Endozoicomonas gorgoniicola: one gene and its partner. The protein of the gene in region 1 binds, or shares a complex with, the protein of each later gene. Links are inferred from orthologs where the notes say so. Each region holds a gene or a part of one and is shown in the gene's direction. Other genes may lie near its edges.

Evidence for each region.
Region 2: the proteins of trxA (region 1) and trxB are in contact, whole or in part, in a crystal structure (PDB 1F6M), measured with the Escherichia coli proteins. The link is inferred for Endozoicomonas gorgoniicola from one-to-one orthologs.

Annotation. Positions count from the first base shown.
Region 1 is NZ_JAPFCC010000001.1:4,936,264-4,939,376, forward strand. Bases 1-2,717 are described here. They hold trxA (thioredoxin TrxA), read left to right. Parts: upstream 1-1,055; coding sequence 1,056-1,379; downstream 1,380-2,717. Other genes in these bases: ppx (exopolyphosphatase), read right to left, coding at 1-857; rho (transcription termination factor Rho), read left to right, coding at 1,887-2,717. In the rest of the region: more of rho, read left to right, coding at 2,718-3,113. UniProt on the Escherichia coli protein: Participates in various redox reactions through the reversible oxidation of its active center dithiol to a disulfide and catalyzes dithiol-disulfide exchange reactions.
Region 2 is NZ_JAPFCC010000001.1:152,676-157,883, reverse strand. Bases 1,060-4,056 are described here. They hold trxB (thioredoxin-disulfide reductase), read left to right. Parts: upstream 1,060-2,075; coding sequence 2,076-3,038; downstream 3,039-4,056. Other genes in these bases: zapE (cell division protein ZapE), read left to right, coding at 3,902-4,056; NX722_RS00675 (YhcB family protein), read right to left, coding at 3,086-3,604; NX722_RS00685 (hypothetical protein), read right to left, coding at 1,517-1,738; NX722_RS00690 (ISL3 family transposase), read right to left, coding at 1,060-1,465. Outside these bases: sulfate transporter CysZ, read right to left, coding at 1-67; more of NX722_RS00690, read right to left, coding at 263-1,059; more of zapE, read left to right, coding at 4,057-5,005; NX722_RS00665 (SDR family oxidoreductase), read left to right, coding at 5,088-5,208.

The DNA of each region.
Region 1 (3,113 bases):
GCATCAAAACAGGCGATTAAAATCGCCAGGCCTGCAGGGAAAATCGTCTGCCGTTCGGGCTTCAGTCCGGAAAAGCGGATACGATCTGTGCGGTTGAATACCAGCAGATCATGTTTCAGTTTATTCAGTCGTTCCCGGGTAATAACATCCCCTTCGCCCATTGCCTGAAGGATACTGCTGACCGTACGAATAGACCCTGAGGACCCCACAGCATCTTCCCAGCTAAGCTCCCGATACGTTTTCTCTATATTCAACAGTTCCAGTCGGGCGGCATAATAAGCTGACTGGAAACGTTCCGGCGACAAATGCCCACCGGAAAAAAAGCGGTCATTGAACGTCACACACCCCATGTGCAAGCTCTCAAGCAGCCGGGGTTCAAAGCGCTCACCAACGATCAGTTCGGTACTGCCACCGCCAATATCCACCACCAGTCTGCGATCATTATCATCAGCCTGAGTCTGGGCAACCCCCAGATAAATCAGTCGCGCTTCTTCGCGCCCGGCAATGATTTCAATGGGATAAGGCAAAATTTTTGCGGCACGTCGAACAAATTCGTCGCTGTTTCTGGCTTTTCTCAGCGCATTGGTGCCAACAATTCTGATGGCCTGAAACGTTCTGCCTTTCATGTACTGGGCAAACTGTGCCAGACAGTTAAGTCCACGCTCCATGGCTGCATCAGACAAACTGCCATCTTTTGCCAGCCCGGCGGCTAGCTGAACTTTCTCGCCCAACCGTTCCACAGGCCGGATTTCTCCCTGGTCGACCCGGGCCACAATCATATGGAAACTGTTAGACCCCAGATCAATAGCCGCTACCAAAGGCTGGCCGTCTGTCTCACTTTGACCGATTTCTCTCATGATCCTTTACTGCAAGGGTGTGTTTACTTGAAAGCCGGACTCAGCATAACAGAAGGCGGCTTGTCTCACATAACAGATCATTAATTCCTGGCTGATCCTGCAAAACCATGCAAATTTAAAAATTCGAACAATTGTTTCTCAGGCAGACCGTTTGCTATGATTTCGAAACTGAATGCAAATGGCTAGGAGACCCATTCCATGAGCGATATTGTCAATGTGACAGACGCTTCCTTCGAAGAGGACGTACTGAAGGCTGACGGACCGGTACTGGTCGACTACTGGGCAGAGTGGTGCGGCCCCTGCAAAATGATTGCACCGGTTCTGGATGAAATTGCCCAGGACTACGACGGCAAGTTGAAGATCTGCAAACTGAACATCGACGAAAACGAAGCCACTCCACCCAAATATGGCGTGCGCGGTATCCCGACCCTGATGCTGTTCAAGGGCGGCAATGTAGAAGCGACTAAAGTCGGCGCTCTGTCCAAATCTCAGCTGACTGCATTTCTGGACAGTAACCTCTGATCCTTTTCAGGGAACAGGCAAGCCAGAAATGGCCGGATGTTATTTTGGTATTTTCATCCGGCGGTCTGCCTGATGCCTGCACCAGCATTGCGCTACTTTCATCATTGCGCTACGTTCGTCAATGCAACTCAGACAGACCTTTCAACGTACTGAGCAGAAAAAAGAATAATAAAACCTATTTAAAGTTGACGAGACACTAGTTCTTGATTATTTTCCAGAAAAGGATATAGACTGTTGGAGTGACACATGTCAGACGCCAACGATTGATAAATTGGTACAATGACAGTCAATAGAATTATTTCCGGCCGGGCTTGTTTTGAATTCTTTCGAGCCAACACTCACTTAATTCAAGTACATGACCTAAACATCGGGCTGTAGCTGAAAGGCTGTAAACAGCTTTCGCAGGGATTGGCATTAAGCGATCCTTAAAATAATAATCTCAATAATACCTGATTTTCCTGCAACTACGACGGCCACTACCTTTCAATATAACGTTCTCAAACTGTTATGCATCTTACCGAACTAAAGAAACAATCTGTTCCTGAGCTTCTGGCAAAAGCCAATGAAATGGGCCTGGACAACCTCGCCCGTTCACGAAAGCAGGACGTAATATTCTCTATCCTCAAGCGCCATGCCCGCAGCGGGGAAGACATCTTTGGCGAAGGCGTTCTGGAAATCCTCCAGGACGGCTTTGGCTTCCTGCGATCTGCCGACAGTTCCTATCTGGCAGGCCCTGATGATATTTACGTATCCCCAAGCCAGATCCGCCGTTTTAACCTGAGAACCGGCGACAGCATCTCGGGTAAAATTCGCCCGCCAAAAGAAGGTGAGCGTTATTTCGCGCTGCTGAAAGTTAACGAAATTAACTTTGATCAGCCTGAAAATGCCCGCAATAAAATTCTGTTTGAAAACCTGACGCCATTGTTCCCGCAGGATCGTCTGGTGATGGAAATGGGTAACGGTTCTACAGAAGACCTGACCGGTCGAATTATTGATCTGGTCTCCCCAATCGGCAAAGGTCAGCGCGGTCTGATCGTATCTCCGCCAAAAGCCGGTAAAACCCTGATGCTGCAAAATATTGCAGCCAACATCACCCGTAACAACCCTGAATGTCACCTGATTGTACTGCTGATCGACGAACGTCCTGAGGAAGTGACAGAGATGGCACGTTCTGTTCGTGGAGAAGTGGTCGCGTCCACGTTTGACGAACCACCATCACGTCACGTTCAGGTGGCCGAAATGGTACTGGAGAAAGCCAAGCGACTGGTTGAGCACAAGAAAGACGTTGTCATTCTGCTCGACTCCATTACCCGTCTGGCACGTGCTTACAACACCGTCATTCCATCTTCCGGCAAGGTTCTGACCGGTGGTGTGGATGCCCATGCCCTGGAACGTCCGAAGCGTTTCTTTGGTGCTGCCCGTAACATTGAAGAAGGCGGCAGCCTGACCATCGTAGCCACCGCACTGGTGGATACCGGCTCCAAGATGGACGAAGTGATCTTCGAGGAATTTAAAGGTACCGGTAACATGGAACTGAACCTCGACCGTCGCATCGCTGAAAAGCGTGTGTTCCCGGCTATCGGTATTAACAAGTCCGGTACTCGTCGTGAAGACCTGCTGACCACGGAAGAAGAGCTGCAGCGCATGTGGATTCTGCGTAAAATCCTGCACCCAATGGATGAAATACAGGCCGTTGAATTCCTGCTGGATCGTATGAAGCACACCAAGACCAAT
Region 2 (5,208 bases), 4.8 Mb from region 1 along the record:
CCGGGTCTGGCAATTGCTTCAGACCTTCCAGAAAATACCCGGAACCTCTGGTAACGGACTCATTCATGCTTTCAACTCTATGATTCGTTATTGGAATGCCGCATGCCTGGTGCTGACAAGCGTTATATCCATGCATGCTTTTTAGCGCTTAGCTGCACTAGCCCACCAGTATAACGAATTAGAGTGGGTTGCGCGCAGCGGCAACTTTATCTTGTTGTTGAACCCTTTTTTTGAACAAGGGGCTCTTTTACAGGTTGGCTGATCATTTTACAGCCTCCTGCCTGATTTTAAGATAGAGGTAATCAAGATCATTGTAGCCACAAGCTTTGTAGATAATCCGTTTGATGACTCCATTGAAAGCTTCAATCTTCGCGCTGGTTATACGATGATGGCAGTACGACAGCAAGCCCTCTCTTGCCCTGTCCAAGCCCTTAGCAAACCTCTTAAGTTCTGCAATTCCGGTTTCTTTTGCTAACTCTATCCATCTATCCAGAAACTTGCCGGCACACGCTTTGTACGTGTACGTCCATAGCTGTTTGAGCATGTCTTTCAGGATGTAAGCCTGATTGAGATCCTCGTTCATGCTCAAGAGCTCTTTCAGACTGCTTTCTCGCTTTGGAGTCAGGTTCTCAGGGTTCATGAACAGGTTGAACCGCTGACCCTTGATAAAGGGCTTGTTCTCTTCTTCAGCCTGACGCCACTCCCTGCGCCTTATCTGATCTATCACATCATTATAATTGGCAATAATGTGAAACTTGTCGTATACAATATCCGCATTGGGCAAGTGCTCTTTCACCGAAGCCTGATAGCTGCCACCACGGTCTATGCCAACACACTCGATGCTCGCTTTTTGCTCTTCAGTCAGGCTGCTCAAGAACTCATCCAGAGTCTCTTTTCGCTTGCCTTCACCAAGGAAGAGGGTTTCTCCTGAGTCGGCGTTAAGAACAACGGTAAGATACTGATGGCCTTTGCCAATGGATTTTTCGTCAATGAGCAGAGCGCGAATACCGTCACGCTTTGGAGCTGGAAGCATTCTCAGCAGCATCTCTTTATCCCAACGACGGGCAGTACCACCGGATATAGCAATGAATTCAGGCACCTTGTCGCAGGGCATATAGCGACATAAATGGCTGACGTGTCGTTTAAGGCGATCGGTTGCCTGAGCCTTGGGAGTTAAACCAGGAATAGTAACGGTTTCAATATTGTTGCAGTGTGAGCAGCGGCCCTGAAAAGCTGTGAAGAGAAGATTTACCTGTAGAACTCCCAGTGGTAAATCCTGGACACACCGATCTTTTGTCTTCATTTGTCCCATAGGGGTTTCACATTGACTGCATTTCTCGTGCTGAATTCGGCCATCCCTGCGGAGATAGACAAAAGCTTGTTTGACTTCCCAATCAATATCAATCTGCTCGATTACCCAGCCGGGAAATGCGAACATAGGACGTAGTGAGGGTGTTGTACACATGTCTGATCCTTCAGAAATTTTGATCTGTTCAAATCAATCTTTCCTGAAAGGCTATTTCTGTTGCAACCCCTCATTTTCCATCAGCCAACCTGTAAAAGCCCCGAACAAGGGGCTTGGCTTTTCCGGATTGATAATGTGGAAAGTAAGCACCAGGGGGATATACAATTTTTCAAGCCAGCCACTTGAACCAATACATGAATATTCCTTTAGTTTTGGAGAGGCAGGATGCATTTTTCTGTCGTCAATACGTCTAGCGGTACTCAGTTCAGGCATAAAGCTTCCAGCAATACGTTTGTGTGCCAGCGCCATGAAGAAACAGAAAACTCCCTTACCCTATCGCTTATACAGGAAGGCGAGAATGAAAGAGCAGGGACTACCTTACCTGGCGCGGGCAACTTGATATAGTCCTTGGTCTGCTCGCAAAAAAATTAACTCTGCTTTTTGATTTTTAGTCTTATATTCACTGGTTCTGATCCTGACCAGTGTTATTATTGTTTTCTGTTTTCAAGCTTTCAGCTTTCGATTTTTTCCGACCAGATTTTTTCGACTGTTAGTTTCAAGAATACTTGCGCTGACATCTGCAGGATGCCGCATTCCAAGGAGTATAAAAATGAGCGAAGCTAAACCTTCTCCAAGACACTGCCGCCTGCTTATTCTCGGGTCAGGCCCCGCCGGATATACCGCTGCGGTTTATGCCGCCCGCGCCAACCTTGAGCCGGTCATTATTACCGGTATGCAGCAGGGCGGCCAGCTAACGACAACCACAGATGTGGATAACTGGCCAGGGGGCTCTGAAGGCTTGCAGGGGCCGGGTCTGATGGTAGATATGGAAGCACATGCCAAGCGTTTTGGCACAGAAATCGTATTCGATCATATTGAAGAAGTCGACTTCAGCAAAAAACCTTACACCCTGAAAGGCAGCAACACCTACACCTGCGACGCCCTGATTATTGCCACCGGTGCCAGCGCCCGTTATCTGGGACTGGACAGTGAAGACGCTTTCAAGGGCAAAGGCGTGTCGGCCTGTGCCACCTGTGATGGTTTCTTCTACAAGAATAAGGATGTTGTTGTTGTCGGTGGTGGTAACACAGCGGTTGAGGAAGCGCTGTATCTGTCCAACATTGCCAGAACAGTGACCGTGATTCATCGCCGTCAGGGCTTCCGGGCAGAAAAAATTCTGCAGAATAAAATGATGGACCGGGTAGAGAACGGCAACATGCGTCTGGTACTGGACTCAGTACTGGAAGAAGTGCTGGGTGATGACATGGGCGTCACCGGTGTACGGGTTAAAAACGTACTGACCGGAGAGACACAGGACATTGACGCCCTCGGTTGCTTTATTGCCATCGGCCACTCACCAAACACCGGCATTTTTGACGGACAGCTGGCGATGAAAGACGGTTACATCATTGTCGGCAGCGGTCTGGAAGGCAATGCCACCCTGACATCAAAAGAAGGTGTGTTTGCGGCAGGAGATGTTATGGACCACGTTTATCGTCAGGCCATCACATCCGCCGGAACCGGCTGTATGGCAGCTCTGGATGCGGAGAAGTATCTGGATTCTATGGCTTAAAGGCATACCCAAAACGCGAGAGCAGGATTTCCTGCTCTCGCCTGTCATTAAATAGCCTGTTTCTCTTCAGCCGCCGGGTTAACAGGTTCGACCTCTACCGCTGGTGCGGCGGGTTTATCTTCCGGTTTCACACTAAACTCTTCAGACAGGGTTCCCTTTTCATCCGGAGCCTGCTTTGTAGCATAGTCCTTTGGTTGCTCCACCGCCTTTGGGCGCTCGGTCCTGCGCTTGGTAACCTTTCCAGACAACAAGGCATTGCTGCTCAGCAGTGCGTCACTTAAACGATTTTTTACTGCTTCATCTTCACACAGATTTTCTGCACCATTCGCCATGTGTTCATGAACATCACGATAGCTGTCAGTCAGCTTGTTGATAAGGTGTGCAGTGGTACCAAAATGATCAGACACCTTGCTCTGATAATCTTTGAAGTCGTTCTGCAGTTCATCCAGCTGGTTCTGCAGCTTGCCCCGTTCAGACTTAGGCCCGGCCAGCAGATGGTAAAGCAAAGCCCCTGCCAGCATTCCCCCCAGAAACGCCAGACTCCCTACAAACCAAAGTACATTCATATCTTCCACAGTATTGCCTCAATGGTACGTTCTGGCTTCGTCTGCCTATGACTCAGATAATGCTCATTGTTCAACGAGAAACCACTCCCCGATCCTGAAAGCCAGTTTTGCTTACGTTATATTTTTTCCATGCCAAAGTATACATAGGTCGGGTGGTTCTTACGCGGGTTACCCTCTCTTTACCTGTTCTTGCGGTTGCTGCCTCAACGGCATAACGGTACATTGACCAGCAACTGGATCATCACCAGAAGCTATAACAACCAATAACGTTTGCCAGACCTGACAATGAAAAGCAGCATGACTCCGCAGGAACGCTACCAGCGAGACCTGAAACGCGACGACTTTATGCCGGACCCTGCCCAGCTGGAGGCGGTTAAGCAGTTACAAAACCTCTACGACCGACTGATGGCCACTCCGTCACCATCATGGCTGCAACGTCTTAATCCATTCACATCAAAGCACAAAACACCGGTTCCGGGGCTGTATTTCTGGGGCGGTGTCGGGCGCGGCAAAACCTACCTGATGGATACATTTTTTGACTGCCTGCCCTTTCAGCAGAAAATGCGCATGCACTTTCATCATTTTATGCGCAGAGTGCATTCTGAATTAACAGGACTGGAAGGCGAAAAGAACCCGCTGGAAAAAGTGGCGGAGAAGCTGGCTGGCGAAACCCGGATTATCTGCTTCGATGAATTCTTTGTGTCCGATATTACCGACGCCATGATTCTGGGCGGACTGTTTGAACAACTGTTCCTTCGGGGTGTGACACTGGTAGCCACCTCCAATGTCGAACCAGACCAGCTCTACAAAGATGGCCTGCAACGCGCCCGTTTTTTACCTGCCATTGCACTATTAAAAGAACACACACAGGTCGTTAATGTGGATGGCGGCGTTGACTACCGCCTACGTTTGCTGGAGCAGGCTGAAACCTGGCACTACCCTCTGAATGAACAGACCAGTACGCGACTGACAGATGCTTTCGCCTCGCTGGCCGCCGATTTCAACCATGCAACAGGTAATCAGCCTGTTACGATTGCTGGCCGGGAAATCCCCTGCAAACACAGCTGCGAAGACCTTGCATGGTTTACCTTTACAGCCTTATGTGACGGCCCCCGCAGCCAGAATGATTATATTGAACTTGCCTGCCTGTTTCAGACAGTGATACTTGAAGGCATTCCACAAATGAACGCCAGCAAAGACGATCAGGCGCGCCGCTTTATCAACCTCATCGACGAGTTTTATGATCGCCATGTCAAGCTGATTGTCTCTGCTGAAGTACCGTTACCAGAACTGTACGCCGAAGGCAGACTGAGTTTTGAGTTTAAGCGTACCCTCAGCCGCCTGCAGGAAATGCAGTCGAGAGAATACCTGACACAGCCCCATCGGTCAGTCGTCGTTTAAACCTGTTCAAAGATTCTTTCAGGGTGCAGCTGATTTAAAAGACATTTGACGTTAGAATCAGTCACTCGGATGGAGGGGTACGATGAATCTAAATATAACAAACAAAGTCTTCATGGTAGCCGGGGCCAGCTCTGGTCTTGGGCTGGGTATCGCCCGACAACTGGCGTCTGAAGGGGCAAAAGTCTCAATCGCCAGCCGTTCAC